3 regions of the Streptococcus sp. P25B114 genome follow, and region 3 is predicted to be linked to each of the others. Evidence: predicted binding sites of a transcription regulator. Region 3 holds the regulator's gene; each other region holds the start of a gene.
What was found. Region 3 encodes Rex, which represses fermentation and respiration genes when NADH is low (regulators of the CRP and FNR family bind a similar motif). Its sites were predicted from a motif close to TTGTGAANTANTTCACAA; they were not measured.

Region 1: a site for Rex is predicted at 7,792-7,809, ahead of ACVC7T_RS00165 (nitronate monooxygenase). Genes of this name have one in related genera too.
Region 2: a site for Rex is predicted at 6,326-6,343, ahead of pflB (formate C-acetyltransferase). Genes of this name have one in related genera too.

What each region holds. Positions count from the first base shown of each region.
Region 1 covers NZ_JBRKNW010000001.1:22,232-33,044, forward strand. Annotated here, with positions in the region: gene ACVC7T_RS00130 (helix-hairpin-helix domain-containing protein) at 1-61, shown strand, start outside; gene ACVC7T_RS00135 (DNA internalization-related competence protein ComEC/Rec2) at 48-2,279, shown strand; gene ACVC7T_RS00140 (DNA/RNA non-specific endonuclease) at 2,385-3,341, shown strand; gene ACVC7T_RS00145 (poly(R)-hydroxyalkanoic acid synthase subunit PhaE) at 3,775-5,061, shown strand; gene phaC (class III poly(R)-hydroxyalkanoic acid synthase subunit PhaC) at 5,081-6,151, shown strand; gene ACVC7T_RS00155 (alpha/beta fold hydrolase) at 6,217-7,107, opposite strand; gene ACVC7T_RS00160 (MaoC family dehydratase) at 7,301-7,702, shown strand; gene ACVC7T_RS00165 (nitronate monooxygenase) at 7,829-8,758, shown strand; gene fadE (acyl-CoA dehydrogenase FadE) at 9,040-10,245, shown strand; gene ACVC7T_RS00175 (3-hydroxybutyryl-CoA dehydrogenase) at 10,429-10,813, shown strand, end outside.
Region 2 covers NZ_JBRKNW010000004.1:29,160-39,972, reverse strand. Annotated here, with positions in the region: gene ACVC7T_RS02905 (ABC transporter permease subunit) at 1-899, opposite strand, end outside; gene ACVC7T_RS02900 (sugar ABC transporter ATP-binding protein) at 892-2,424, opposite strand; gene ACVC7T_RS02895 (galactose ABC transporter substrate-binding protein) at 2,713-3,813, opposite strand; gene ACVC7T_RS02890 (1-phosphofructokinase family hexose kinase) at 4,014-4,937, opposite strand; gene dinB (DNA polymerase IV) at 5,041-6,105, opposite strand; gene pflB (formate C-acetyltransferase) at 6,379-8,727, shown strand; partial or broken gene ACVC7T_RS02875 (Fic family protein) at 8,882-9,478, opposite strand; gene ACVC7T_RS02870 (MFS transporter) at 9,640-10,813, opposite strand, start outside.
Region 3 covers NZ_JBRKNW010000016.1:32,123-42,935, reverse strand. Annotated here, with positions in the region: gene ACVC7T_RS08485 (ABC transporter ATP-binding protein) at 1-1,612, opposite strand, end outside; gene pta (phosphate acetyltransferase) at 1,617-2,603, opposite strand; gene ACVC7T_RS08475 (RluA family pseudouridine synthase) at 2,624-3,517, opposite strand; gene ACVC7T_RS08470 (NAD kinase) at 3,517-4,335, opposite strand; gene ACVC7T_RS08465 (GTP pyrophosphokinase) at 4,319-4,990, opposite strand; gene ACVC7T_RS08460 (CYTH domain-containing protein) at 5,072-5,647, shown strand; gene ACVC7T_RS08455 (ribose-phosphate diphosphokinase) at 5,760-6,731, shown strand; gene ACVC7T_RS08450 (cysteine desulfurase family protein) at 6,747-7,862, shown strand; gene ACVC7T_RS08445 (DUF1831 domain-containing protein) at 7,864-8,208, shown strand; gene ACVC7T_RS08440 (DUF4649 family protein) at 8,210-8,410, shown strand; gene ACVC7T_RS08435 (redox-sensing transcriptional repressor Rex) at 8,622-9,263, shown strand; gene radC (RadC family protein) at 9,308-9,988, opposite strand; gene ACVC7T_RS08425 (class A sortase) at 10,063-10,806, opposite strand; gene gyrA (DNA gyrase subunit A) at 10,806-10,813, opposite strand, start outside.

The sequences.
Region 1 (10,813 bases), on a different contig from region 3:
TAATGTGTCGGGTATCGGCGACAAGACCCTGGAGAACATCCGGCCTTATGTCACGGTTTAAGCTCCCCTGCCAGCCTATCCACCTGGCCCTTTTAGTCGTCTCCCTATATTTTGTGGTTCATCGCTTTTCGCTTTTGGCAATAGGCCTGCTCAGTTTTCTCTTGGTGGTCTTCTGCTTGCAGCAGGGGCAGAAGGCTTTAGTCAGACTGCTGGCGCTTTTAGGCCTATGTGGTCTCTTCTTCGGATTTCAGTTGTATCAATGGACCAGGGCAGACCAGTCAGCCCCTGAGCAAGTGACGACCCTACTGGTCATTCCAGATACCATTGACATCAACGGAGACAGCCTGTCCTTTCGCGGTCGGGCTGACGGGCGAGTTTACCAAGCCTTCTACAAATTGACAAGTCAAGAGGAGCAGGAAGCTTTTCAAAATCTGTCGGACCTGGTTGAGCTGACGGTAGAGGCTGAGGTGAGCCGGCCAGCCGGTCAGCGTAATTTCAATGGTTTTGATTATGCTGCCTATTTGCGGACCCAGGGCATTTATCGGACGGTCAAGGTTGTGGCTATTTATAAGGTTGACAAGGTTGTGAGCTGGCATCCTCTGGACTGGCTATCTAGCCTGCGAAGAAAGGCTCTGGTCTATGTGAAAACCAATTTCCCTGCTCCCATGAGCCATTATATGACGGGGCTTTTGTTTGGGGAGTTGGATAGCGATTTTGACCAGATGAGTGAGCTCTACTCCAGTCTGGGCATTATCCACCTCTTTGCCCTGTCTGGTATGCAGGTTGGCTTTTTTGTGGACAAATTTCGTTGGATTCTCCTGCGGCTGGGTCTGACCAAGGAGACGGTGGACAAGGTTCAAATTCTCTTTTCACTTGTTTATGCTGGTCTGACAGGCTGGTCGGTTTCTGTCGTCCGGTCTTTAGTACAGAAAATTCTGGGCAATCTGGGGTTGCGGAAGTTGGATAACTTTGCGGTGACGGTCTTTGTCTGCCTGCTCATTATGCCACGCTTTTTACTGACAGCAGGCGGTGTCCTGACCTTTACCTACGCTTTCTTGCTGACAGTTTTTGACTTCGAGGACTTGGGCTGGTTTAAGAAAATTGTGGTGGAAAGTTTGGCTATTTCGGCTGGGATTTTACCTATTCTAATCGGCTATTTTTATTCTTTCCAGCCCCTGTCCATTCTGCTGACCTTTACTTTTTCCTTTGTATTCGATGTCTTGCTCCTACCAGGTCTGTCCTCGATTTTCCTGCTATCGCCCTTGGTCAAAATTACTTGGGTCAATGGATTTTTTGTCCTCTTGGAGAAAATCATTGTCTGGGTGGCGGATTTGGGGTTGCGTCCGTGGATTTTTGGCAAGCCATCACCTCTGGTCTTGCTGGTTTTGCTGGTCGGTCTTTTCTTGCTCTATGATTTTCACAGGCGGAAAAAATGGCTGATTGGTCTCAGCCTGGTCCTCGCTCTGCTATTTTTCATGACAAAACATCCCCTGGAAAATGAGGTGACCATGGTGGACGTGGGGCAGGGAGATAGCCTTTTCCTGCGGGATTGGCGGGGGCGGACGGTGCTCATTGATGTGGGTGGGCGCGTGGATTTTGCAGCCAAGGAGGCCTGGCAGGAGCGGTCGCGCAAGGCCAATGCAGAGCAGACCTTGATTCCTTACCTTCATAGTCGAGGTGTGGGCAGGATTGACAGTTTGGTCTTGACCCATACCGATGCAGACCATGTGGGCGACCTCTTGGCTGTAGCCAAGGCTGTGGAGATTGGAACTATCTATGTGTCGCCGGGAAGTGTGACCGATGCGGACTTTGTGGAGAAGTTGAGGGTGGTCAATGCGCCTGTCAGAGTGGTGCAGGTTGGAGATAGATTGCCGATTTTTGATTCTCATCTGGAGGTGCTTTATCCCAAGCTAGTAGGTGACGGTGGCAATGATGATTCTATCGTGCTTTACGGCAGGCTCTTGCAGGCCAATTTCCTCTTTACGGGGGATTTGGAGCAGAGTGAGCTGGAGCTGGTGGAGACCTATCCCACTCTGCCGGTCGATGTCTTAAAAGCGGGGCATCATGGGTCCAAAGGCTCCTCTTATCCTGAATTTTTGGACCACATCAAGGCCAAGATTGCCCTGGTATCGGCTGGGGAAAATAACCGCTACAAGCACCCTCATCAAGAAACCTTGGAGCGATTTACACATGAAAAAATGCATGTTTATCGGACGGACCAGCAGGGAGCAGTGCGGTTTAGAGGTTTGAGGCAGTGGCGGATTGAAACGGTGAAATAAGATGGGCTAAGCAGACCAAGATGTTTCAGTTTTGTCGTGAATATGAAGCGGTTTCATGATATACTAATGATAGACAGATTTCGTTTATCCTAAGGAGTAGTATGTATGAAACGGTGTATTTTTCGGCTCATCCTTGGCATTCTGACGGTGATTTTCTTTTTCGGCAATGGGCCTGTGACCCTGGCCAATCAAGTGGACTACCAGGGCTTGCAATTACTGCCTTTTACAGGTCAGAAGCAGTTGGTTCTTGGAAAATTTGACCATCTCAGGCGTGCGACATTTGCTCATATTCAATTGCAGGATAAGGATGAACCCAAGAAGCAGCGGGAGCCTCGGATAAAATACAATCCTGTAGGCTGGCACAATTACAAACTGACCTATAACAAGGATGGGAAGAAGGCCTATCTCTTCAATCGTGGCCACCTAATCGGCTACCAGTTCAGCGGCTTGACCGACCAGGGTGAAAATTTGGTTCCTCTGACTGCCTGGACCAATAGTGGTCATTACAAAGGGACCAAGGACACCAATATTGAAGGCATGCTTTTTTATGAAAATCGTCTGGATTCTTGGCTGGCAACCCATCCTAACTATTGGTTGGATTATCGGGTAACTCCGATTTATAGAGGCGATGAATTGCTGCCACGCCAGATTGAGCTCCAATACGTAGGCATAGATCAGGCTGGGAATCTACTGGAGATTCGGCTGGGTAGTGAAAAAGAGATTGTCGATACCTATGGTATTACGCGGGTCGTTTTGGAGAATTATTCTGAGAATGCGGAGATTGACTACTTGACGGGGACAGCCAAGCCTAGTCTGGTACCAACTGAAACGGCAAGTAGCTCGACGACAGCATCTGCATCTAGCCAGCAAGCGACTAATCCAAGCACGGAAGCAAGTCAGGAATTGGCTCCGGTCGTCTATATTGCCCGTAATGGAAAGGCGGATGTTTATTGGTATTCCAAGGATAATATGCCTAAGAATACCAATTGGTCAAAAGTGATTAGCATGTCGGAGCAAGAAGCTAAGGACCTTGGCAAGCGACATACGAGTAAGGAAGAATGATAACTAATGACAGCAGGCTTGTTGATGATGAGCCTGCTTTTTGTTTGCTCAAACCTAGCAAAATTCAATCTAACCATTCTGAAAGAGAGGGAGACCTCTAGAGAAAATCTTTGGAAATCTCTAGAGGCGAATAGACATACTAGCTAGGTTTTAACAAAAAACAACCTTATATATGTTTTTGTTGATTGAGAAAACGAACTGATATTCACTCTTTTTGAATTTGACTGAGTATCAAAAGCTAACTGTGAGTGTCGTATTATTTTTATGTATTAGTTGGCCTACTAGTTGCTATAAAAAACTCTAAGTTGCATTTAGAGCATGACAGCTTGAAATTGAAAACTCTCTATAATAAGATAAGAATTGTAGGTAGACTGTCCCACTTGTCTAACCTGACGGTCCAGGAATTGACCGAATTCTTATAAGGAGGAATCTTATGTCCCAATACGATATGATCAATCAGTGGTTTGAGGCTCAAAAGAAAATGGCTGAGCAGTGGCAAAGTCTGATACCAAAACAGGCTGAAGATGGCCCAAAAGGTATGGCAGATATTTTGACCGCCCAGCAGCAATTCTTCACTGACTATCTCAAATCTTTGAATCCGACCAATGGATTTACCATGCCCTTCCAAACTGGGATGACCAATCCTGCCCTGGATTCTTGGAACAAACTTCAGTCTAGCTGGACAGAACAGATGCAAAAGGCCTATCAAGAAGGACCTCTGGGCAACTACATTTCCCAATTTCCAGATATGAATACCTATTTGGAATTTTACCGCAACCAGTTCAATCCATCCCGTCTCTATGATGCCCTTGATTCGGATTCTTATGCAACCTTGGTCAAGATGATGGATGCCAACAAGCATTTTGTTAGTTTTTATCGCTATTTTGACAACCTTCGTGACCTCTATTCCAAGCCATTTGAAGAAGATGGCAAGGAATGGGTCAACAAGTGGATGTCAGATGGCCAGCAATTTTATGCTGATTTTGTCCAACCCTATATTCCTGCCCAGCTGCGCTCAATCCTAGAAGCGCCTTATCAGCTGACCGGCGCGCTCAAGGATAACTGGTCTCAATTCTTGGGGCCGTGGGCTGAATCCTTCTTTGACCTCAGTCGTCTCTATGTCGAGGGTGCCAATGGAGATCCAGACAAGCTGGCTGGTTTCTTTGACCAGTGGAAGAGCCAGTATGAGCAGACAGTAGCGCCGCTCTTGCGCATTCCAGGCATGGGCAACAACACGGAGAAGATTGAAGCTCAGAACGCCTTCATTGACAATAGTATTCAGTTAATCCTAACAAGTATAGAGTTCCAGCAAAAACTAACCCAAGTAACCAAAAATCGGGCTAAAACTTTAATGGAAGAATTTGCTGAATTGGTTAAAAAGGGTGAGCAACCGCAAACATACAAGGAATTTTATCATCATTGGTCTAATGAAGTAGAAAAAACCTTACAAGAATATTTCTACTCAGATGAATTTTCTCAACTCTTGGCCAAATTTGGTACCGCCAATGCGCAGTTTGTCATTGCCCGCAATAAACTCTTAGAATTAGTCCTGAAAGGCCTGCCGATTGTCCTAGAAAGTGATGCGCGCAGCCTGTATAAAAAGGTTCAAGAGTTGAAACGCGAAGTGACCAAGCTCAAGCGCGAACTCAAGGACATCAAGCAAGGCGCAGAGGCCAAGCCTGCCAAGACCAAGTCCAGCAAGAAAGCTGACAGCAAATAAGTAAGAAGGGAGATGGCCTATGTTTGAGGAATTATTTACCATACCGAAGAAAAATATTCAGGATGCCCTGGAATCCCAACAACGCTTGATTAAGGGCATTGAAACCTTGACCAAGCTGGAACGCCCAAAAGGTGGCGTATCGGAAAAAGAAGTCATCTACGCAGAGGATAAGTTGGTCCTCTATCATTTCAAACCAAAAGTAAAACGACCGCTCAAGACGCCGACCCTGATTTCTTATGCCCTGGTCAATAAATACTACATGCTAGACTTGCAGGAGGGCAATAGCTTTGTGGAAGATATGCTCAATGCGGGGGCGGATCTCTATGTCATCGACTGGGGTTATCCGACCAAGGATGACATGTATATCACCATGGAAGACTATATCCAGGGCTATATGCGCAACTGTGTGGAGGCTGTTTTGGACCATTCTGGTGCCGATAAAATCAACTTTTTCGGCATTTGCCAGGGAGCCAATTTTGCGACTATCTTTACAGCCCTCAATCCTGACTTGGTCAAGAATCTGGTGACTGTTGTGGCGCCGATTGATTTCTCTCCGTGTGATAAGTTGCTCTTCCAGTGGGGCAAATATATGGATGCAGACAGTATGGTCGAAGCCTATGGCAACCTGTCTGGAGAAGTCATGAACAACGGTTTCTTGCTCTTATCGCCTATCAAATTAACCACCAATAAATATTTGGATTTAATTGATAAATTGGACAATGAAAAAGCCATGACCAATTTCTTGGCCCTGGAAAGCTGGATTTTTGACAGCCCTGCCCAGGCTGGAGCGACCATTCGTCAGTTTACCAATGACATGTACCATGATAATAAGCTGGTCAAGGGCGAGCTCAAAATCGGTGATGAAACGGTCAATCTCAAGAATATCAAGCAGCCATTGCTCAATATCATTGCCAATCGGGATGACCAAGTGCCGACTCTGGCTTCTGAACCATTACCGAAATTGGTTGGCTCAAAAGATACGGAGACTGTCTATTATGATTCCGGCCATATCGGCCTCTTTGTCAGCAAGCGGTCTCGCCAACAAGTAATACCAAAACTCATGGATTTCTATAAAACCCATGATGAGTAAAAAGGGCTGGGCTTAAGCCCAGCTCCTTGTCTATAATGGGGAAAGTTGCCAATGTGGCTTGTTCGCTAGAGGAGATGTTTTCTTAGAATGTCTGCTAGCTGATTAGGTTGGTCTGTCTGGATAGAGTGACCAGCATCCATGACATAGAGATGGGCCTGTTGCTTCAAGGTCTGATAGGTCAGAAGAGCAGAGTCCATGCGAACAACCTTGTCCTTGTCCCCGTGGATAATGATGACCGGACAGGTGACATCTTGAATCCGGTTGGTTCCGGCGACCAGGCCGTTTGTCCGATTGGTCATATTGAAGGTGAAGAGGTTGATAAAAATGTCAGAGTAGTTTTGCTGCTGGCACATGGCATCCATATAGGTCTGGTAATCCTGCTCAGAAATCGGGTAGAGTTGGTAGAGGGGGTCCATTATTTTCTTGAGGATACGCTGGTCACGGTTTTGTAAGGCCAACTCGACCTTCTGCAGGACGGGATTCCACTTGGCCATGGCCCGATTGGTCTGGATGAGGAGCGGCAGCAGGCCTAATTGAGGTCGATTGATACCGCTAGGAGACAGGTAGCCCTGTATGCCGATGGAGGCGAGGAGAAATACCTGCTCAACGGCTTGTGGTTTTAGCGCAGCCATTTCCAAGGCAACCCCACCGCCTGTGGACCAACCAAGGATAGCATAGCTAGGGATTGCCAGCACATCCATGAGCTCCACCAAGTCCAGAGCCAATTCCTGCAGGGAATGGACAGGCTGCTGGTAGCTGGAATGCCCGAAACCACGCATGTCTGGAAGAATTAGCTGAAAGTCTCCTTCCAGAGCCTCTGCTAGCTGGTAGAAATGAACCGACGAACTCAGGTTGCCATGCAGGAGAATCAAGGCTGGGCCAGTAGTGCCAGTTCTTGAATAGGCTAGGCGCTCGCCATTTTTCAGTGTATGGTAGTGGATAGGATATGATTTCATATAATAACCCTTTCTTTGACCCCATTATAGTAAAAAATAATAAAAAATCAACTAATACTCTTCGAAAATCAAAACCATCCCTTGTCAAGAGCCTTTCAGCCTGTCGCATTGAAATAAGTTAGTGATAGAGTTCTGCTGGTGGCTAGATTGATTTTCATTGAGGATAAATAAAATGACGAAAAGGAGTAGTACAATGACAAAAGTATTTGAAATTGGGCAGACGGGCCAGTTTGCTAAGACCATTACAGAGACAGATGTGATCCTTTTTGCAGGGATTTCAGGTGATTTGAATCCTGCCCATGTCAACGAAGTTGAGGCTTCACAGGGCATGTTCAAGAAGCGGATTGCCCACGGCATGTTGGGTGCTTCCTTGATTTCAACCGTCTTGGGCATGTATCTGCCTGGTCCTGGCACCATCTATCTGGGACAGGAGTTGAAATTCCTCAAACCCGTTGGAATCGGGGATACCTTGACTGCGACTGCAACCATTACAGCCATTGATGACAAGGGCTGGTTGACCTTGGAGACTATCGTGACCAATCAGGATGGTGTCAAGGTCATAGCTGGTCAGGCCAATGTTATCCCGCCAAAATAGGCTAGTCCAGACACATTACAATTTGTTATGGTTGACATAAGATTTTGTAATAGAAGAAGGATTGAAAAGGGTTTCAATATTTGGTATGATTGTGACAAAGATAACGAAACAGGAGGAATATACAAGATGAATCGTGTTACAGAATTGTTGGGTATCCAGTATCCCGTTTTCCAAGGAGCCATGGCTCAAATTTCTCGTCACCAATTGGTCAGCGCTGTCTCAAACGCTGGCGGTCTGGGTATTCTTGCTTCAGGCGGCATGACGGCAGATGAGGTCCGAGAGGAAATTCGGAAGACCAAGGCCCTGACGGATAAGCCGTTTGCGGTCAATCTGATGTTGATGATGGACAATGTGGCAGAGATTGTGGAAGTCCTGATTGAAGAAGGGGTTAAGGTTGTGACCACAGGTGCAGGTACGCCGAAACCCTATATGCCTCGTCTCAAGGAAGCTGGTATCAAGGTGGTCCCGGTTATTCCAAGTGTCAAGCTGGCCCTCAAAATGCAGGAATTGGGCTGCGATGCTGTAGTGGCTGAAGGGATGGAAGCTGGTGGTCACATCGGCGAAACGGCCTCCATGCCCCTGACGAGACAGGTGGCTGCTGCTCTAGATATTCCTGTGATTTGTGCAGGTGGTGTGGCAGATGGCCATGGTGTGGTCGCAGCCTTTGCCCTGGGAGCAGAAGGGGTGCAGATGGGGACCGTATTCCTCGCGGCAGAAGAATGCCCGATACCAGATAGCTACAAGCAGGCTGTGCTGGATGCGGTAGACACCTCAACTGTCGTGACTGGTCGCAAATTTAAGGCGCCGGTGCGCTGTATCCGCAATGCTATGACAGACAAATATCTGGAAATCGAGGCTCAGGCTACTTCCCGTCATGATCTGGAAGAAATCACCATGGGGGCTCTTGCCAAGGCGGTCAAGGATGGAGATGTTGAAAACGGCTCTCTCATGGCTGGACAAATTGCTGGTCTGGTCAATGACATCAAGCCTGCCAAGGCCATTATCGAGGCAATCTTTACAGAAGCAGATCATGTCTTGAAGAAACTCCACCTCTAATTTTTAATACACTACCAATTTCCTCTTTGGCAGGCTGGATTCAGAATCCGGTCTGCTTTTTTCTTCACAAACTTTCTGTTCTTCCTATTTTTATACTTTCCAAAGTTAGGAATGGTAAGGATTCTTGTGTTTTCCTACTTTGTGAAATTCTATAATCTTCACTTATAGTCGTATTAATTTTTATTAAGTAGATTTTTATGTAATTTCGTTATATTATAATGTTGTCAACAAAATGTAAACGCTTTACAAAAAGCAAAAAATACAAAAAGGAGTCTATTACCATGTCAGTTAAAGAATTAGCTAGAGAGTTGTACCCAGAAGATTTGTTCGGTTATGCCGAAAAATTGACGGAGGGTGAACTGAAAGTCTTGAAACACTTGCGCCAAGAATTAGAAGCACGTGTTCGTCCAGTCTTGATTGACAGCTATGAAAAAGCCCTGCTTCCACGTGAAGAAATCCTGGGAGCATTTGCAGCAGCCAAAATTATGACTCACCCAGATTTGTTCGTTGGTCGCGAAGGATCTTGGAAGGCTGGTGAGCTTTACAACGCCTTCCTCTACCTGGAAATGGCTCGCTTCGATCCGTCTGTTGCAACCTTCTACACAGTGCATGGCGGACTTGGTTACAATACGATTCTCATTGGTGGTAGCCAGGAGCAGATTGAGCGCTTTGGTACACCAGTTCGTAATTTTGAAGCACAGACCTGTTTCGGTTTGACAGAGCCTGACCATGGCTCTGACATTGCAGGTGGTCTTGCAACAACAGCTGAGCGCAAGGGTGATGTCTGGGTATTGAACGGCGAAAAACGCTGGATTGGTGGTGCTAAGACAGCAGACTTTATTCCAATCTTTGCCCGCGATGTGGAAACCAAGAAAATCAAATGTTTCATGGTGAAACAAGGTAGCCCAGGTCTTTCTGTGGAAAACGTGGAGCACAAGATTTCCCTCCGTATCGTAAACAATGGTCACATTACACTCAAAGATGTGGAAGTTCCTGAAGCAGACCGTCTTGTCAATATCAACGGCTATGGTGATGTAGCGAAAATCTTCGTTCGCACACGCGCAGACGTTGCTTACATTGCCATGGGTACAGCGGCTGGTGCCTTCAATGCAGCCCTTCGCTTGACCACAACTCGTGAACAATTCGGTCGCAAACTCGGTGGCTTCCAATTGGTACAGGAAAAATTGGCTCGTATGCAGGCAAATGTGCAGGCAGCCATTGCTTACTCCGCACGCATTGCCGAAATCCAAGAATCTGGCACAGAAGAAATGCTCAATTCTTCACTGGCTAAGCTCCACAACTCTCTCCGCATGAGAGAAACAGTAGCCCTGGCTCGTGAAGTCTGCGGCGGTAACGGTATTACCTACGAAACAGAAGTTGCTCGCTTCTTCACAGATGCGGAAGCTATTTACACCTATGAAGGAACACACGAAATCAATGCCATGATTGTGGCGCGTGAATTGACTGGAATCGGTGCCTTCGTCTAAAACTCACTGAAAATCCATCTCTCGGCTCAAGGCGACAGGCCGCAAACCTCCACTGGAGATTTTCGCTGGTCAAGGCTTTTGAAAAGAGAAATGATTTTCTAAGAGTAAGCAATTCATCTGGGAGTGGGGAATCTCCTGCTCCCAGGATATTGGCTCTAGGGCGAAAGGAAAGGAAAAAGTATAATGGAAATTAAAAATGTTATGGTCATTGGGTCTGGTCAAATGGGCAGCGGGATTGCTCAAGTTTTTGCCCAATCAGGCTTCACTGTCTATCTCAATGATATTAAATTAGAATTTGTTGAACGTGGTCTAGCAGGTATTAAGAAACAATTTGATCGTGCTGTTGGTAAAGAAAAAATGACTCAGGAAGAAGCAGATGCTGCAATGGCAAGACTGATTCCGTCAACAGATTATCAAGATGCGAAACATGTGCAACTCGTCGTTGAAGCTGCAACTGAAAACCGCGATATCAAGCTGAGCATCTTTAAACAATTAAACGAAATTACTGGTCCTGAAACCATCCTGGCATCCAATACCTCCTCCCTGTCTGTGACCGATATTGCTGCTG
Region 2 (10,813 bases), on a different contig from region 3:
ACCTTAAGGAGCTCAAAGACGAATACCCCTAAGAGAATGCCCGGAACGGTACCCTGACCACCGGCTGTCGAAACGCCACCGATTGTCGCTGAGGCAATGGCATCCAGCTCGTAACCCATACCTGCACCCGCACCAGCAGAACCTGTCTTGGCTGACAGAAGGAAACCTGCCAATCCGTAGAGCAGACCTGCTAGAAGGAAGATCTTGATTTTGGACATGCGGACATTGACACCAGACACCTCAGCCGCATTTTCATTACCCCCGATAGCGTACATGTACTTACCATAGCGAGTCTTATTGTAGAGCACCCACATAGCCAGGCCGACTAGGCCTGCGATAATGGTAATGTAAGGGATAAAGCCGAAGAGCTTGCCTTGCCCAATCGCTACAAACTCATCCTTAAAGGTACCAATCGGCTTAGACTGGGAATAAATCAAGACAAAACCATAGGTCATGATTTGGGTACCCAGAGTTGCCAAAAATGGCGGCACACTGAGGAAGGAAATAATAGCACCATTGAGCAGACCGAGAACAGCTCCCACCGCTAAGGCTGCCAAGAGAGGGACAACAATCGGTAAATCCGGCAAATTTGGGAAGAATTTCTGGGCGAAATCAGGACGCTGCACCAGAGTTGCTGTGATGATAGCTGTCAGACCGACGATACGACCAGCTGACAGGTCAGTACCACGGATAATCAAACAGCCCGACACACCCAGGGCAATGATGAAACGAACAGAGGTATTGGCCATGATGTTGGCCGCGTTCCCCAGGGTAAAGAAGTTGTTTTGGGTCAATCCTGTATAGAGAATCATAGCCGCTACCACGATGTACATGGAGTTCTTGGTTAGAAATTCTCCTAGGTTAAAGGATTGAGTGGCTTTTGTTTCTAATTTAGGCATTGTCATCTCCTCCTTGATTGCCAGTCATAAATTTAGTTGCCAGTTGCATCACGGCCTCCTGGGTTGCCTCTTCCTTATCCAAGAAACCAGAAATCCGTCCTTCACACATGACCATGATGCGGTCAGACACGCCCAGAAGTTCAGACATTTCAGACGTAATCATGATAATGGACTTACCTTCGGCAGCTAGATTGTTGATGATTTGGTAGATTTCGTACTTGGCACCAACGTCGATACCACGGGTCGGTTCGTCCAGGATGAGAATATCTGGGTCATTGGCCAACCAGCGGGCCAGGATAACTTTTTGTTGGTTACCACCTGACAGGCTTTCGATGTGGGTCTTGGTCGACGGTGTCTTGACGCGCAGACGATCAACATTGTGATCAACAACATTCTTAATCTTTTTGTCATCTAAGAGACCGAAGGCACCCAGGTATTGGTTGAGAGAAGCTACAGCGGCATTATCAGAGACCGATAGAACGCCGAAGATACCGTTGAAACGCCGGTCTTCTGTTACCAGGGCAATCTTATTGGCAATGGCTGTGGCTGGATTTTTAATCTTGACTTCCTTGCCCTTGATGTAAATCTTACCTTGTTTGAGGGCCCGAATACCGTAAAGGGCCTCCATAAGCTCGGTCCGTTGGGCACCGACCAGGCCACCAATCCCAAGCACTTCACCTTTTTTGAGGTCAAAGCTGGCTTGCTTGAAGGATAGAGGATTTGGCGAGGTCATCTCTTCTAAATGAAGAACGACTTCCTCCTCCACCTTGTTGGTCTTAGGCGGAAAGAGGCTGGTCAATTCCCGACCAACCATGGCTTGGATAATCTTGGCCGTCGTCATATCAGCTGCTGGCCAGGTACCAACGTACTGCCCATCCCGCATGACTGTGATGTCATCTGAAATCCGCAAAATCTCATCCATCTTGTGGGAAATATAGATGATTCCAATGTTTTTGGCCTTGAGCTGAGCAATGATTTCAAAAAGTTTCTCCACTTCTGAGCTAGTCAGAGAGGAAGTTGGTTCGTCCATGATGACAACCTTGGCATTATGCGAAATGGCCTTAGCAATCTCCACCGATTGCATCTGTGATACAGTCAGGGCATTAAGCAAGGTTTTGGGGTCCATGTAAAGACCAACCTCTTCCAGTAAAGCCCTTGTATCCTGGTTCATCTTGGCATGGTCAACTAGATTGAACTTACCCAGAGGGTAATTGCCTAGAAAGACATTTTCAGCGATGGTCATCATGCGGATGGGCTGCAATTCCTGGTGGATCATGGACACACCTGCATCAATGGCCTCTTTGGAATCCTTGAAATCCACTTCCTTGCCATCAAAGATGATAGTGCCACCATCTCGATGGTAAATTCCAAACAAGCATTTCATGAGGGTGGATTTGCCTGCACCATTTTCACCCATCAGGGCATGAACGGTTCCCGGACGGAGCTTGAAGGTCACATCGTCCAAGGCCTTAACACCCGGAAATGTCTTGGTAATATGTTTCATTTCTAAAATATATTCACTCATTCTCCTAGGTCTCCTTTTCAAAAAATAAGAACCTGCATTCACAAGTAAGGCACATTTAGATAAGAGATAGCTTTTTGCTAATCAAGGCCGTTTTTCACAGGAATACTGGCTGTATTCCTGTGAAAAACGAACGATGAGTGGCAGAAAATTGGCCTTAGCTAAAAGTGCCGGGTTGCGAATACAGGTTCTAAGTTCTCACTATACTAATCAGGACCATTGTTACTGGATATCATAGAATAGTGAGAACGCACTGTCGTTTACCAAAATTGATTACACTAGTCAGTTTGCTTATTTATCGGCATCACGTTTTGCATAACGCTCTTTGATTTCGTCGATGGTTTCTTTTCTAGCTTCTGCTTCTTTGAGTTCAGCATCTTCTGCTTTTGTAACTTTCACATAGTTAACCCAGTAGTAAGGTGAAACGTCTTTACCACTCATCAACTCAACTGCGATATTTGCTGCGGTGTGAGATTGGTTGAAGTGGTCGTTCAATACTGTACCTGTCAACTCGCCTTTACCAAGAAGTTCCATAGCATCTGGAATAGCATCTACACCGACTACTAGGATATCTTTACCAACTGTACGGCCAGCAGCCTTGATAGCTGTTACCGCACCGACAGCCATACCGTCATTGTTAGCAAATACAACTTCCAATTTGTCGCCGAATTGTTCTAAAGCAGCTGCAGTCACTTCTTGACCTTTAGCAGTATCCCAGTTTGCAAGATATGGTTCAGCCAAGGCTTCGCGTTTGATACCTGCGTCGTCAAGAGCTTTAACAGAGTAGGTAGTACGTTGTTGAGCATCTACGTTAGCTGGGTCACCGAAGAGAGTAATATAGGTCACAGTACCGTCACCGTTGATATCCCCTTTAGAATCAGTTGCTGCGATGATTTCGCCTTGATAAGTACCTGATTGAGTTGCATCAGCACCGACATAGGCAGTCTTACCAGGCCAGATTTCCAACTCAGCTACTTCAGGCTCGCGGTTGATGAAGACAACAGGGATATTTGCAGCTTTTGCTGAGTTAATGATGGTACCTGCCGCTGTTGGGTCAACCAAGTTTGCAAGGATAATATCTTTACCTTGAGCGATAAAGTTATTGATTTGCTCTGTCTGGGTAGCCTGGTCTTGCTTACCATCCTGGATATCCAAGTTGTAGGTATTACCAGTTTCTTCGCCTAATTTTTTGAAATATGCGTCCAATTCTTCACGATAGAGTGTCATGAAGTTATCGTTAAATTGATAGATAGCAACGCCGACTTCGAAGGTTTCTCCAGTTCCACCTGAACCTCCGTCAGAATCTGAACCCGATTTTTGAGCTGCCTGGCCACAAGCAACCAAAACCAAACCTACAAAAGCAATTGCTAAAAATTTCAATACTTTTTTCATTCCCTATTCCTTTCTATTTATGAGAAGCACAAACCTGTATTGCAAGCAATTTTTGTAAACGTTTTCTTGTATATCAATATAGTAAAACTTATTGGCTTTTTTGTCAATAGTTTTTTACCATTATCGATATATTTATTTTTTCTGAAAATTTTTAACATAAAGCAAAGCATCCCCGTTTCCGAGGATGCGATAAGGAATGACTAGACTAATTCTTCAAATTGAACTTCTGCTAAGATTTCTGCGAATTGCTCTGGCGCAACTTCTGGGAAATAATTGAGGCAGTTGGCAGTTGCATAGGCAGCAGCCTCCTTGAGGAAGATTTCTGGCTCTTGATTTTGGCTGATCCCCTTGACAAGGAGACCCAGATAGAAATCTCCAGCTGCAATTGGATTTTTAGCCTCTTTCTTAGGGGATTGGATACGGAAAAAGCGTTGACCGATTTTGGCCAGACTTCCCTTGCTGCCCAGGGTCACGATAAGATTTTCGTGAGGAGTCACTTCTTTGAGGATACGCAGTACATCTTCTGGGTCATGTTCATCCAACTCTGGATAGATGTCCTTGAGCTCCTCATTGTTAATTTTAATCAGGGCTGGACGAGCCTCGTAAGCGGCACGAAGGGCTGCACCACTGGTATCCACAATGGTGCGGACCGCAGGGAATTTTTCAATAAACCGCTGGATATAATCATCCGGCATCCCCTTCATCAGACTGCCTGAAAAGACCAAGGTATCACCTGGTTGCAGGCTTTCCTCGATTTGCTTAGTAAATTGATCCAGGAGTTCTGCAGTCAATTCCAGGCCTTTTTCATAGAAGAGAACCACATCCCCTGTCGATGTTTCAACGTAGATATTGCAGGTGCGGGTGTTTTGCCCAGACTGAACCACCTTGAGGGCATTGCCCTTGTCAGCATTGAGTTCCTCGATGTAGCGACCAATCGCTCCACCTAAAATAGTATGGATAACATAGTCCGTCTGGCCGTTTTCCTTGAGGGCATGGGCCACATTGAAACTCTTGCCACCTGGATAATCTCGGACTTCAAAGGGACGTAGGGGAATATTTTTCTCAATAGCCTCAACCAAGAGGGTTCGGTCAAGAGCAGGGTTGGGACAGACAAGATGAATCATAGCAATCTCCTTTTTTGATGTGATGTTCTATGATCATTATAACAGATATGTTGATATATGGTTTAAAAAATTATAAAAAGGAACCAGAAATTTTCTGATTTCCCTATTTGAAATTGGTAACGGTCACACCCAGCAAACGAATGCCCTTTTCTGGCTGGCCGACTTCTTCAAAGATTTGGCGGACTTCCTTCTCAATCCTATCGGCCTGGTCAGTCGCCTCCGAAAAACTATGGCGCTTGGTCAGGGTCGAAAAATCTCCGTAGCGGATTTTGAGGACAATGGTCCGTCCTTTTTTCTGGTGCTTGGTCAGACTAACCGCCACCTTCTGACAGAGCTTACCCAACTCTTGCAGAGCATCCTCTTCACGATAGAGCAACTTGCGGTAGGTCCGCTCCTTACCGATAGACTTGCGGATGCGATTGGTTTTTACGGGTGAATTGGAAATACCTCTGGCCTTGCGGTAGAGATCAAAACCAAAACGACCGAAAGTGTCAATCAAAGTCATCTCCGATACATCTAACAAATCTGCCCCAGTATAGACTCCCATCTGATGCAGTTTTTCGACGGTCTTCTTACCAACTCCGTGAAATTTCTCGACAGGGAGACTGGCCAAAACCGGCACCGCATCCTCCGGCTTAATCAGGGTCAATCCATGCGGCTTTTCCATGTCCGAGGCGATTTTAGCCAGAAATTTATTGTAGGAGACGCCAGCTGATGCCGTCAGGTGTAGCTCCTTCCAGATATCGTACTGGATGAGTTTGGCAATCTTGACAGCCGAAGTGATGCCCAGCTTATTTTCCGTCACATCCAGATAGGCCTCATCGATGGACATGGGCTCGACTAAATCCGTATAGCGGTGGAAAATTTCGCGGACCTGGAGACCAATTTCCTGGTATTTATCATAGTTCCCTGAAATGAAAACCGCCTGGGGACAGCGTTCATAAGCTTCTTTGGAGGACATAGCCGAATGAATTCCAAAGGCACGCGCCTCATAACTACAGGTGGACACCACCCCCCGACCGCCAGACAGTCTCGGATCCGCCCCAATGATAACCGGCTTGCCCTTGAGACTGGGATTGTCCCGCACCTCAATAGCAGCGAAAAAAGCATCCATGTCAATGTGGATAATCTTGCGGGATAGGTCATTGATAAGCGGAAAAACTAACATGATGCTCCTTTCTGGTGAAATCTATTTTCAACCATTATACCCCTTTCCGCACAATATTTCATCACAATCGATTTTTCACAAAGAATTTTATTATAACAACACATAAAATCATATTTCTTACCAAGCACTTACAATCCGTATACTCAGGCATTTTCTGAAATATTCCGAAACAACTTTCACAAACTTTCATTGATTTTTGCCTTGAAGAAAGCGTTTTATAGTGTTATAATAATCACAAGCATATTATTTGCAAAAACTCAAAGGAGAACCCTCATGTCAACAAAAGTAAAAACTAAAAACGTTACTGAAGACATTTTCGCCCAAGCCTGGGAAGGCTTCAAAGGTACCGACTGGCAAGATAAGGCTAGTGTAACTCGTTTCGTACAAGCCAACTACACGCCATATGATGGTGATGAAAGCTTCCTTGCAGGCCCAACTGAGCGTTCACTGCATATTAAAAAAATTATCGAGGAGACAAAAGCAGGCTACGAAGACACTCGTTTCCCTATGGATATCGACCGTGCAACTTCTATTGCTGATATTGGCCCTGGCTTCATCGATAAAGAAAATGAGCTCATCTTTGGTATCCAAAATGATGAACTCTTCAAGCTTAACTTCATGCCAAGAGGCGGTATCCGTATGGCTGAGACTACTCTCATCGAAAACGGCTACACTCCAGATCCACTCTTGCATGAAATTTACACCAAACACGCAACCACTGTAAATGACGGTATCTTCCGTGCCTACACAGCTAACATCCGCCGCGCCCGCCACTCCCACCACGTTTCTGGTCTGCCAGATGCTTATTCTCGTGGTCGTATCATCGGTATGTACGCACGTTTGGCACTTTACGGGGCTGACTACCTCATGGAAGAAAAGGTAGCCGACTGGAATGCTATCACTGAGATTGATGAAGAATCCATCCGTCTCCGCGAAGAAATCAACATGCAGTATCAAGCTCTCCAACAAGTTGTTCGCTTGGGTGACCACTACGGCGTTGACGTCCGTAAACCAGCCATGAACACCAAGGAAGCTATCCAGTGGACCAACATCGCCTTCATGGCAGTATGTCGTGTCATCAACGGTGCTGCAACTTCCCTCGGTCGTGTACCAATCGTTCTTGATATCTATGCAGAACGTGACTTGGCTCGCGGAACATTTACAGAATCAGAAATCCAAGAATTTGTTGACGATTTCGTATTGAAACTTCGTACCGTTAAATTTGCTCGTACAAAATCATTCGACGAAATCTACTCTGGTGACCCTACCTTCTTGACCACTTCTATGGCAGGTATGGGTAATGACGGTCGCCACCGTGTTACCAAGATGGACTACCGTTTCCTCAACACGCTTGACAATATCGGCAACTCGCCAGAACCAAACTTGACCGTTCTCTGGTCTGACAAATTGCCGTATGCCTTCCGTCGCTACTGTATGGCTATGAGCCACAAACACTCTTCTATCCAATACGAAGGTGTAACAACCATGGCCAAAGACGGCTACGGCGAAATGTCTTGTATCTCTTGCTGTGTGTCACCACTTGACCCAGAAAGCGAAGACAAACGCCACAACATCCAGTACTTCGGTGCTCGTGTCAACGTTTTGAAAGGTCTTCTTTCAAGCTGGAACGCTGGTTACGATGATGTCCACAAAGAATACAAGGTATTTGACGGTGTTGAGCCAAACCAAGAAGAAATCTTCACCTACGACCGTGTCATCAAAGACTTTGAAACTGCCCTTGACTGGTTGACAGATACCTATGTGGATGCCATGAACATCATCCACTTCATGACCGACAAGTACAACTACGAAGCAGTTCAAATGGCCTTCTTGCCAACTCACCTTCGTGCAAACATGGGCTTCGGTATCTGTGGATTTGCTAATACAGTCGACTCCTTGTCAGCTATCAAGCACGCGCAGGTTAAACCAATCCGTGACGAAGATGGCTTTATCTATGACTATGAAGTAATCGGTGACTTCCCACGCTACGGTGAGGATGATGACCGTGTAGATGATATTGCGAAATGGCTCATGGAAGCATTCTATACTCGTCTTGCAAGCAAGAAACTCTATAAGAATGCGGAAGCTGCCGTGTCTATCTTGACTATCACTTCAAACGTTGCCTACTCTAAACAAACTGGTAACTCACCAGTTCACCGTGGGGTATTCCTCAACGAAGATGGCTCAGTCAACACTTCTAAAGTAGAATTCTTCCCACCAGGTGCCAACCCAACTTCTAAAGCTCGTGGTGGTTGGTTGCAAAACTTGAACACCCTTTCTAAATTGGACTTCAACCATGCCAACGACGGTATCTCATTGACCACTCAAGTTTCTCCAAAAGCGCTTGGTAAGACCTTCGATGAGCAAGTAACAAACTTGGTGACAATCCTTGACGGTTACTTCGAACAAGGGGGTCAGCACGTTAACTTGAACGTTATGGACTTGAACGACGTTTATGAGAAAATCATGGCTGGTGAGGACGTTATCGTTCGTATCTCTGGATACTGCGTAAACACTAAATACCTCACTAAAGAGCAAAAAATGGAATTGACCCAACGTGTCTTCCACGAAGTTCTCTCAATGGACGACCACGCAGCTGAAGTTTCAGGTGTGAATGCTTAATCAAAACAAACTGAAAAGGACTTGCAATGCAGGTCCTTTTTGCTGTATAAGAATTTTTCTTCTGAAGAAACAACGGGCTCCCTTGATAATTATTCGTTTCCGTCACCGCATCATTAAGAAGATACTACCGAGCCATAGGCACTCCTTATTCTTTCTAGCAACTATTCCACATGATTGAGAGATAGGATAGATAGGTAGATAAATACATATCTAATATCTCATTCAAATAAGGGGCAAACAAATCTTCCATTGCTGACAAACTTCCTTTGGCATGAAAGTCATCAAAGGCCTTGCAGTAAACTAGTCAATCCGAGAATTTTATATCAATCGGAGGGTAGCCAGCCTTCATCAGCTCCAGGTTAACCAAAAGCCTACCCGTCCGACCATTCTCATCAATAAAGGGATGGATACTTTCAAAGGCGATGTGAAAACGAGCCATCTTGGTCACGATGTCTTCCTGACTTTGAGCATAGTCCGCCAGCCATTGCTCCATAAAAGGCTGGGCAGGTTTATTTGTAGCTCCCATGATACGTACCGGCACTTTTCGATAGACGCCCCTACCGTCTTTTTTATCCGATAATACCAGATAGTGAATATCCTTCACGACTTGCTCAGTCAAGGGAGCACCCTCTGCCACCAGGGTCTGCACATACTCAAAAGCTTCCCTGTGACCAATGGCCTCAAGGTGATCTTTCACAGGTTTCTGGTCAATGGTCAAACCGCGCAAGACCATATCTGTCTCACGGAGGGTCGGAAGGAGAGGCGATAAACGGAAGGATAGGGAGAGGATTTTCGGAAGGATATGGATAACTTAACAACTTTGATAGAATAACAGATCGTCAAAATCAGACTGAAATCGGTAGAATAGTAATTCTAAAAATCAATCACATTCAGCAACCAAATTCTCTTCAGCTACTGAAATTGGCTATACCGTTCTTTCTTCAAATTTTGAATGGAGAGCATTGCTACAAAGCTAATCAGGTAAAGACTAGATAGGAAGACCATGACAGTGGCTGGGCTGGAAGCATCCAGAATCATACCGATAATGACAGAGGAGAAGCCTCCTACTGCCCGACCGACGTTTAAGATAACGTTATTGGCTGTAGAGCGGATGTGATGTGGATAAAGTCGGGTAATCATAGCACCATAGCCTGCGAACATCCCATTTACAAAGAAACCAACAATCATACCACCCAGAATCATAGTCACTTGGGAATTAGCAAACTGGAAGAGATAGACACAGACGACCGAGGCAAGGAGAAAGGCACTGTAGACTGGCCGAGGACCAAATTTATCCAGGATATGGCCGAAAACCAGCATACCGATACACATGCCAAGAATGGTAGTGACCATCCACAAAGAAGAATCTTTGACACTAATATTTAGACTGGTTTGAATAATGGTCGGCAACCAATTCATCATACCGAAGTAGCCTGCGATTTGCACCGTTGTCATAACCATCAATGCCAGTGTCTGGGCTGTCAAAGCAGGCGTTTTGAACAATTGACTAACATGAGCAACTTCCGTATCTTCCTTGTCCTGGCCTGGAGAATGGTCTAAGATGGCATCATCTTTTATAGCCACTTGCATCCATAAGACCAGAAGGAGAGGCAAGAGTCCAAAAAGGAAGAGCCCCTTCCAGCCTAAACTTGGAGCCAACCAGCCTGCCAAGAGAGCCGAACTGATAGAACCAATCTGGCCCGCTATACCATTGAGGGAAGAAATTCGTCCCATCTTTTCCTTGGGGACAATACCCGCCATAATAGCAATAGCGACACCATACTCACCACCGACCCCGATGCCGGCAATAAAACGCATGAGGTAAAGGTAAGGCAGGCTATTGGTAAAGTAGATGAGTCCCGTGGCAACTGCAAAGATGACAATGGTCCACTTGAAAACCTTAAATTTATTGTAGCGGTCAGCAAGGACACCGAATACTAGTCCACCCAGTAGCATACCCAGATTGGTGATGGTCGCAATCCAGCCGGCCTGGGCTCCAGAAATGCCCAGCTCTGCTATGATATTAGCCATAGAAAATGACAGGAACATGACATTTAAATCGTCTGTTCCAGAAGCCACAATGGCC
Region 3 (10,813 bases):
AAATCTGATCCGCAGTCTTCAGGCTATTGGTCCGTTGAGACACCATAATCAAGGTTTGGTCAGGCAATTCCTCCTTGATAGCCTGCAAAAGACGGCTCTCTGTCAGATAGTCCAGGGCCGACGTCGCATCATCCAAAATCAAAACAGGTGCTTCTTTCAAGAGAGCACGCGCAATGGTCAGCCGTTGCCGTTGTCCACCGGAAAAATTCTTCCCAAAGGCTGCTACAGGACTATCCAAACCGCCCTTTTCTGCCACAAATCCATCCGCCTGAGCAATCTTCAGGGCCCACCAAATGCGTTCTTCGGAACTATCAGCCAGTCCCAAGGTAAGATTTGAGCGGACTGTTCCAGCAAAGAGCTGGGCCTGCTGGGCAACGGTGGCACAATTAGCCCGCCAGGTTTTGAGATTCACAGGACTCTTTCCATCAATAAAGTACATCAATTGATTAGCTGGCATCGGATAAAAGGCCTGTAAGAGATTGACCAAGGTCGTCTTACCAGCACCCGTACCACCGATGATGCCGATAAGCTGACCTTTCTTTATCTGAATAGAAATTCCTGATAGGGCCTGTTCAGCAGCATTGGGATAGGCAAAATCCAGCTTGTATAGTGCAAAAACATCAGCTGGGTCATTGGCTTGCAGGACTGGCAGAGTACCTTCCAGGTCTTCGGATTCTTGCTTGAAAATTTCCTGAATCCGTTGACCAGCGATATAAGACTGGTTGATAGATGAGACAACCATGACCATCTTGACCAGCTCCGCCAAGATTTGCAAGAGATAATTGATTAGGGCAATCAGCATCCCTTGCTCTAGCAGATTGTTAGAAATGGCTAGATTTCCCTGCCAAATCAAAATCATCAAGGTCGCATTAACCACCAGAAAAGTCAGTGGCGACAGCAGGCTAGACCAGTAACCAGCCTGTAACTGTCTATTTTTATAGGCCAGATTGAGGGCTTGAAATTGAGCAACTTCTCTCGCTACCTGGCCAAAGGCACGAATGACCCGCCAGCCCGTAACCGTTTCACGCACCTGCCCTACCAAGCTATCCAAATCTCTACGAATCGATAAGAGATAGCGACTGACAGCCACCGTAATGCCTGCCACAATCACCAGCAAAACAGCAATCATCCCCAGAAAATAGAGAGAAAGGCTAGGACTGATATAGAAGGCCATGAAGAGAGCACCAAAGACCACAATCGGAGCCCGTAGAAACAGGCGCAAGAAAATATTGATTCCTGCTTGAATCTGCAAGGTATCACTGGTCAAGCGCGTAAAAATTGATGAGCGGGACAAAGTATCCTGACTAGCTTGCGGCAAAGATAAGACTTTTTCAAACAGGTCCTCTGTCAACTGCTTGGTCACCCCAACTGCTGCCTTGGCTGAATAATATTGCCCTAAAATAGATACTAGAACTCCCACAATTGCCAACCCTGTCAGGAGTAAAAGCATAGCAACCAGGTCTCCCTGATTGCCATGTGGAATAATTGTATCAACGATATGGGCAATAGCCAAGGGAACAAGGAGTTCAAAGCAGGCCTCCAACAGTTTGAAGAGAGGAGCCAGCGTAACTTCTTTCAGGTAATCCCTGACATATCGTAGGATAAATGTCATAAGCTTATAAAGCGTCTACAGCCTGAGCTGCTGTGATAATACCAAGTTTGTAGACGTCTTCTGAACTACAACCGCGAGACAGGTCATTTACTGGTTTATTCAAACCTTGTAAAACTGGGCCAACCGCCTCATAACCACCAAGACGCTCTACAACCTTGTAAGTAATGTTTCCTGCTTCAATAGCCGGGAAGACAAAGACATTGGCTTGACCTGCTACTGGACTTCCAGGTGCTTTCAAACGAGCTGTATCTGGAACCAGGGCAGCATCCATCTGCAATTCTCCATCAATCAATAGATCTGGACGAAGTTCCTGAGCCAAGCGAGTTGCTTCCACTACCTTATCAACACGTGGACCTGAACCTGACCCTTTTGTTGAGTATGAAATCATAGCCACTTTTGGATCGATTCCAAATGTCTTAGCCGTTTCTGCTGATTGGATTGCAATCTCAGCCAATGTTTCTGCATCTGGTTCAATGTTGATTGCACAGTCACCAAAGACAAACTTGTGCTGGTCTTTAACCATCAAGAAGACACCTGAAGTACGCTTAACACCTGGCTTAGTTTTAATAATTTGAAGGGCAGGACGTACAGTATCTGCTGTTGAGTGGATCGCACCAGAAACCATCCCTTCTGCTAATCCCATTTGCACCAACATTACACCAAAGTAGTTGACATCACGCAAAATTTCATCGGCCTGTTCTTCGTCAACTTTACCTTTACGAAGAGTAACAAATTCATGCTTCATGGCATCGAAGTTTGCGTAATTGTTAGGATCAATAACTGTGATCCCAGGGTTTGAGAAACCAAAGTCTGTCAACAAAGTATGAACATCTTCCGGCACACCAAGGATAATAGGCTCTACCAAACCTTCAAATTTCAAACGAGCTGCTGCACGCACGACGCGCTCATCTGTACCTTCTGGGAAAACAATACGTAGTTTTTTACCTACAATTTTTTGCTTCATTTCACCAAATAAATTCCGAATTTCCATTTAAATTCTCCTTTTAAATATTATTTATTAGTTAACGATGTAATAACAGCCTGAAAATCGTCTGGAAGTGGAGCTTCCAAGTCAATCCTTTGGGCTGAGAAAGGATTGTCAAAAGCCAAATTGTGACAATGCAAGGCCTGACGTTGAATACCACATTCTAAACTGCCACCATACATATCATCCCCAAGCAAAGGAAATCCAATGTGGGAAAAATGGACACGAATCTGGTGTGTTCGACCAGTGTGCAACTGAATGTCTACCAAATGAATATCTCCCCATGATTGCACAACTCTATAAGAAGTGTGGGCATACTTGCCCTCCTTGGTCACAATTCGAGTAATGATGCTATCAGCCGGTCTGCCGATAGGAGCGATAATCTCCCCTTCTGCATCCAGCTTCCCCTCACCCTTGACCAGAGCATAGTAGCGTTTATGGATAAGTTTTGCCTGCAATTGCTTGTCCAATCTAGCATGGGCATAGCCGTGCTTGGCAAAGAGCATGACCCCAGACGTATCTCTATCCAGACGAGTCACTATGTGAACCTGCTTGTTTTCATAGTCCTGCTCGACCAAGTACCCCTTGATAAAGTTGGCAATGGTCGACGAATGAAGACTGCTAGGAATGGAGGCATAGCCAACTGGCTTATTGATAGCTAAAAAATGGTCATCCTCGTAGACAATATCCAGGGGAAAGGAAATAGGTTCCAAACTACCTGTCAAATCCGCTTCAGCTGGTATATCAATTGTAACTCTATCGCCAATATCAAGCAAGTAAGTAGCATTCTGTGGCTGGTCGTTAACCAAAATAGCACCACCAGTGTACTTGATTTTAGCCAGCAATCCCTTGGACACCCCGTGTTTCTTCAGGAAGGTCTTGATTTTGGTGTGCTGGTCGGCTATAAATTCAAACCGCATTACTCCACCTCGCCGATAAAGGCATCTTTGACCCGATTCCAAAAGCTAGTATGGCTGGGCGATGCGACAAAATGGATTTTACTATTGTCAATCTGGTATTCAATGCTCTTAATATTGTCGTAGACATAGGTCTTATTGTCCACTGCAATAGAATAGCGGTCATCATGCTGGGGCTCGATAACAATCTTGTCCTTTTTCGGTACTACGACTGATGACCCCAGCGTCCGGTAGACCCGATTGTTCAGACTGGCCACTTCTGCAATCTGCAGAGCCTCAATAGTCGGATGAAGGACAGCGCCCCCCAGCGACTTATTGTAGGCCGTTGAGCCAGTCGGTGTCGATACCGATATGCCATCCCCACGAAAACGCTCGAAGGGAACATGGTTGATGATAATATCAGCCACCATGGTCTTGGTCAGGCGCTTGATAGTCGCCTCATTGAGGGCGCGCGCCGTGATTACCCGGCCATCATTGAGTTTGACCTTGACATTAAGAATGGGATAGGAAACACGAGCTCCCCTGTCCAACTTCAAATTCTCTACTAGCTTGTCCACTTCAAAATCCCGATAATCCGTGTAAAAACCCAGATGCCCCGTATGAATACCGACAAAGCGGACCCTATCGATGAGTTTCTCATACTTATGAAAGGCCGACAGGAGCATGCCATCTCCACCAATAGAAATGACAATATCTGGATTCTTGGGTGTCAGGATAAAATTCGCCTCTTTGAGCTTGGTCCAAAGTTCCTTGGACACCGCCTCACTCTTGGGATTTCGGCTGGCGAGCAGAGCGATTTTTTTTCTATCTGTATTCTTCATCTGAATCATCACTATTTCCGACACCGTCATTCAACTTGCGGTGGGCAGGGTCAAAAAGAGCCTGAGCCTCCTGAATGTCGTTGCGGATTTTACGCATCTCCTCGTCTAGTTCGTAGGCAATCTTGGCTGTAATTTCCAGCCGTTTCTTGATTTCCTCAGGGAAATTTCCCTTATACTTGTAATTAAGCGAATGTTCAATAGTCGCCCAAAAGTTCATAGAAAGTGTTCGAATCTGGATTTCTGCTAGGACGGTCTTGCTGCCATTGATCGTATCCACCGGATACTCAACGACCACATGATAGGAACGATAGCCCGATGCTTTCATGTACTTGATATAGTCCCGCTCATGGACAATCTGCATGTCCTTGCGCTTGCGCAAAATAGCCAAGACCTCCTCAATGTCATCCACAAACTGGACCATGATCCTCAGACCGGCAATGTCCTGCATGTCCTGGGCCAGATTTTCCAGCTTGATATGCCGCAGAACCATCTTTTCCTGAATAGACTCGATAGGCTTGACCCGCCCCGTCACAAATTCAATGGGAGAATGGCGGTTAAACTTGCGGTACTGCTTTCGAATACCACGCAGCTTAATTTTCAACTCCCCGACAGTCTGAATATAGGGGTCTAAAAATTCTTCCCAATTAAACTCCATACGGCTCCTTTCTTGTCAAATCCTATAAATTGTATTAGAATAACACAAAGATTATTATACCATATGAAAGGGGTTTACAGTATGAAAAACCATCTGGAAATTGAGTACAAAACATTATTAACCAAATCTGAATATCTTCGACTGCTACCCGATTTCGCAGATATCCAGCCTGTCATGCAGACCAATCACTACATAGACACGCCGGATTTAGATATGAAAAGTAACCGATTTTCCCTCCGTATTCGGACCTTTGAGGACATGGCAGAGCTGACCCTAAAAATTCCCCAGGAGATTGGCAATCAGGAATACAATCAAGCTCTAGACATCGATACTGCACGACAATTGCTGACCAATTTTCAACTGCCAAAAGGACAGATTACTGACATCATTTCAGCCACCGATGTCCCTCTTGATAACCTAGCCGTCTGGGGTAGCTTGACCACCAAACGCTATGAAAAAGAGACCTCTATCGGTCTCATGGCCCTGGATGAAAATGACTATGCCGGCTTTCTTGATTATGAACTAGAGGTTGAAGTAGCCGATGCCGAAGAAGGCAAAATCCTCTTTGACGACTACCTAAAAAAACAATCCATCCAATTCAAATACGCCAGCAGCAAGGTCGCCCGCACCGCAGCCCAGATAAAATCAGCCCAATAAGGCTGATTTTTGACTTTACTACTGAAAATTGTCCGTTTTTTTGGTAAAATAAATCTATCTATGTTTCATTGCTTTTATGAAAAAGTAGGGTTATAAAAAGGAGTTAGTCAAAATGGTACAACCACTTGGTGAACATAACATTAAATTATTCTCGCTCAACAGTAACCGTGATATCGCTGAAAAAATTGCAGAATCAGCCGGTATTCCTCTTGGAAAAATGTCTTCACGTCAATTTTCTGACGGTGAAATCCAGATTAACATTGAGGAATCAGTCCGTGGTGTTGATGTCTATATCATCCAATCAACTAGCTACCCAGTCAACAATCACTTGTGGGAACTCTTGATTATGATTGACGCTTGTAAGCGTGCCTCTGCCAACACCATTACCGCTGTCATGCCGTATTTTGGCTACGCTCGTCAAGACCGCACAGCCTCTCCACGCGAACCAATCACTGCTAAACTAGTAGCAAATATGTTGGTAAAAGCCGGTGTCGACCGCGTTCTGACCCTGGACCTCCACGCATCACAGATTCAAGGTTTCTTTGATATTCCAGTGGATAATCTCCTGACAGAGCCACTCTTTGCGTCCTACTACATGGAAAAAGGCCTCTGCAACGACGATGTGGTCATCGTTAGTCCCAAAAATTCAGGAATCAAGCGCGCTCGTAACATCGCAGAATTTTTGAATGCACCGATTGCTATCATTGACTACGCCCAAGACGATTCGGAACGTGCCGAAGGCTATATCATCGGTGATGTTGCTGGGAAGAAAGCCATCCTGGTCGACGATATTCTAAATACAGGCCGCACTTTCTCTCAAGCATCTAAAATTGTTCAAGACGGTGGCGCAACTGAAATTTACGCCGTTGCCAGTCATGGACTTTTCGCTGGGACTGCTGCGGAACTCTTGGACAACTCTCCTATCAAGGAAATTTTGGTCACAGACTCTGTAGCCAGCAAGGAACAACATCCTAATAATATTGCTTTCATTACGGCTAGCGACTTGATTGCTGACGCTATCCACCGCATTCAAGAACACCAGCCATTGAGCCCACTTTTCAAATTTAACAGCCCACTTAAATAAAACTAGGAGTTACACTTGATTTATTTAGATAATGCAGCTACGACTGCCCTGTCACCGGCTGCCCTAGAACGGATGACGGAAGTCGCTGCAGACATCTATGGCAATCCGTCTAGCATCCACGGTGCTGGTCGCAAGGCTAATCAGGTTCTCAGACAGGCACGACAGGATATAGCTGATATCTTGTCGGTCCGTCCTGATAACTTAATCTTCACATCTGGAGGCTCTGAGGCCAATAATTTAGCCATTCAAGGCTATGCTCTGGCCCATCAAGACAAGGGCAAACACCTTATCACTACTGCCATTGAACACCATGCAGTCCTCCATACCATGCAGTATCTGGAGGAACGCTTTGGCTTTGAAGTGACCTATATCCAGCCAATCGACCAAATCATCACAGCCCAGCAGATCAAAGATGCACTTAGACCAGACACCATTCTGGTCAGCACCATGTTTGCCAATAATGAAACTGGCCAACTGCTCCCTATACAAGAAATTGGACAGTTACTAGCAGACCACCAGGCAGTTTTCCATGTTGATGCAGTACAGGTCATGGGAAAATTGCCTGTCCAGCCTGAAGAACTGGGGATTGATTTCCTATCTGCTGCTGCCCATAAATTTCATGGCCCAAAAGGTATTGGTTTCCTCTATTCAAGATTGCCTAAATTTGATGCACTCATACATGGCGGTAAGCAAGAAAATCAACATCGTGCAGGAACAGAAAACCTCCCTGCCATTGCAGCGATGGCCACAGCCCTCAAAGAGCAAACTGCTAAAAGGGACCAAGATTTTCAATACATCACTTCCCTAAAAGAACACCTCATCCACCACCTGGCCGACACCGACTACTACATCAATCAAACTGGCGACTACCTTCCTCATATCATCAATCTTGGCTTTCCTGGTCAACTCAATGAGCAGGTACTCATGCGCCTAGATCTAGCCGGAATCGCAGTTTCAAGTGGTTCTGCCTGCACAGCAGGTGTTGTACAAAACAGTCATGTCCTTGAGGCTATGTATGGAAAAGATTCTCCACGACTGAAAGAATCCATCCGCATCAGTTTCTCAGAAAGCAATACGACTGCTGATATTGATGCACTCATCACTGAATTACACAAGATAATAGGAGGATAAAATGGCATTTGAAAAAACTGTACGCTTAAAAGATTGTAAGTTTACCTATCATATCAGCTCGGGTATCAAAAAATACACCCTGCGTGACAATACCTTTGAGCAAACCAAGGCTGGTCACTATCAGCTGGAACGCCTACTAGAAGAAGTTCCCAATTCTGGGCAAGGTTTCCTCTTGAAAATTATCATCAACCAAGATTTGACTGGTTTCAAAATCAACATCACAGACAAGTCTGGTCTTCGTTTGATTAACATTTTTAAACCAGGCAGCAATCCAGTTATTCAGGAAAAATTCTACTTCCTCATGGATAGCCTGGTCGACCGAGATATATTTACAAAAGAGGCCTAAGATGATTGAAATCTACTACACTGATGCCTACAAACTAGAACGAGTTCAACAATTTGATAATCTGGATGAGGCTAAATTGGCCTTTGCAGGCTGTGTCACCCTACCAGATTATTACCCTGTTACCCGCATTCTCAAGGACGGACAAGCTCTTGACTTCCAAGGCACCGTCGGAGATCTCTATCGCTATTTTCAAACCCTATAGAAAGACCAAGTTGTTTGGTCTTTTTTTCAAATCAATCTGTTGATTTTTTCACAAACATAGACTAAAATATAAGAAAGAAGTGAACTAACAAACAAGCTGATAGTGATGTTATCGATTTTGCAATCCCTTGCAAAGTTTTGATACGATTTACAAAAGATTGTGAAATCTATTTGACCAGTAACCGGTGTCCTACAGCTAGAAGGAGAAAAGAGTGAAGAACATTAAAAACACTGACATCCCCCGGGCCACGGCCAAGCGACTTTCCTTATATTACCGCATTTTCAAGCGATTCCACGCTAGCAATATTGAAAAGGCTAGCTCAAAAGATATTGCAGAAGCTATCGGAATTGACTCTGCAACTGTCCGCCGTGATTTTTCTTATTTCGGTGAACTAGGTCGCCGTGGTTTTGGCTATGACGTCCAAAAATTGATGGAATTTTTTGCTGAAATTTTAAATGACAATTCCATCACCAACGTTATGCTCATAGGGGTTGGTAACATGGGACGTGCCCTACTCCACTATAAGTTCCACGAGCGAAACAAAATGAAGATTGTTATGGCTTTTGAAGCAGATGATAATCCAGCTGTGGGCACAGTTGATGAATCTATTCCAATCTATGCCATTTCTGAATTGAAGGAACGGATTGCCGAAGCTGATTCACAAACTGCCATCTTGACCGTCCCAAGTGTTAAAGCCCAGGAAGTAGCTGATGTGCTAGTTGAGTCCGGTGTCAAAGGAATCCTCAGCTTCTCACCAGTTAACCTCTCTGTACCAAAAGATGTGGTTGTCCAATATGTGGATTTGACCAGCGAACTGCAAACACTCCTGTATTTTATGAGAAAAGGCGAATAAGAGAGCAAAACAGGGTTAGTTTCGACTAGCCCTGTTTTTTGATACTAAAATAATTCACTCTCTTCCCTGAAAGAATAATAGTCCTTCTGCCCGACAATCAGATGATCCAAGAGAACCAGACCCAAAGTCTCACAAGAATTCTTCAAATTTTCAGTAAAGAGCAAATCGTTTTTACTCGGCTGTACAGAGCCTGACGGATGATTGTGAACGATGATAATCGAGGTCGCCATACACTTGACTGCATAGTGCAAAATCTCCCTGGGCTCTGCAATACTGCGATTGACACTGCCGATAAAGACTGTTTTTTGGTGGATGACCTGATTCTGAGTGTTGAGATAGATGGCGACCAGATGCTCCTGCTTCTGCTGTCCAATCTCCTGAATCATTTTACGCCCCAGTTTTTCACTACCCAAAATACGATCGTTGAGCAAAATCTCAGACTGATTGATGCGCTTACCAAGCTCAATCATGGCCTTTATCTCAATCGCCTTGACCCGACCAATCCCAGTCAAGCTCTGCAATTCCTCAATAGACAAATCCCTTAGAGCCGCCAGATTTTCCAGCTGATTGTGTAGATTGTTGGACAAGATAGAAACCGGCTCCTTTTTTGTACCCGTACGGATGAAAATAGCCAGGAGTTCCTGGTTACTCAGGCGTTCCGGCCCCAATTCTAACAAGCGTTCACGGGGCATCAGTGCTTCTTCCTTAAAATCAATTTGATACATAAAATCCTCCTCACCTATCTGTTCGTAAAAAAATTGAAAAAAGGATAGAAATTCTACCCTTTTGACAAATCAATTTATAGTTGAACCTGATTATATGTTTGTTCAAAGTATTTGAGTGTTTCACCATCAGCCTGGTCATAAGGAATCACTTCTTCTAAGTCGCCCTTAACAATGGTCCGCATGGTGGCAGCCAAGTCTTCACAGGTAACCAGCGTAATCTCATTTTGCCCTTCAACATCATCGATGACATAGACACTATCAGGCGTCACTGACTGAACACTTTTCACATTATAAACATAGACGTTTTCCTTGTCAGTCAAATAAATCTTCATCCCCTCTTTGGCATTTTCAAGAGGAGAAAAGAGAGTTTCACTGGCTCCAGCCATACCAAAAATATGGTGGCTGGCTAGCGAATAGTTGCCTTTACCCATTTCTTGCGTTTCTTTCATGGTGCCCGCTCCATACATGAGGGCAACGTTTGAAAGACCTTTAAAAATTGGCAAGTTAATCTTCAAATCTGGGATAGCAATCCCTCCAATAACTGGCAGCTGCTGCGCTTCCCACTGGGCCTTCATAACTGCTTCCGTAGAGATAGATTCTACTTGAGCAAAATCAAATGTAGTGTCCACCTCTTTATTGCTAGCAATTTCTTCCTTGGATACTTTGGTTACCTGATACTTATTACTGTTCCAGGCAATCATCATATTGCGGATAGATGTGTTGAAAATCAAGGCTAGCGAGATGAGCATTAGGAGACCCACTGCAAGATTTCTCAACCATGACCCCCGTCTTGCTTTCCTTTTCTTATCCTTTGTCATTACTTAT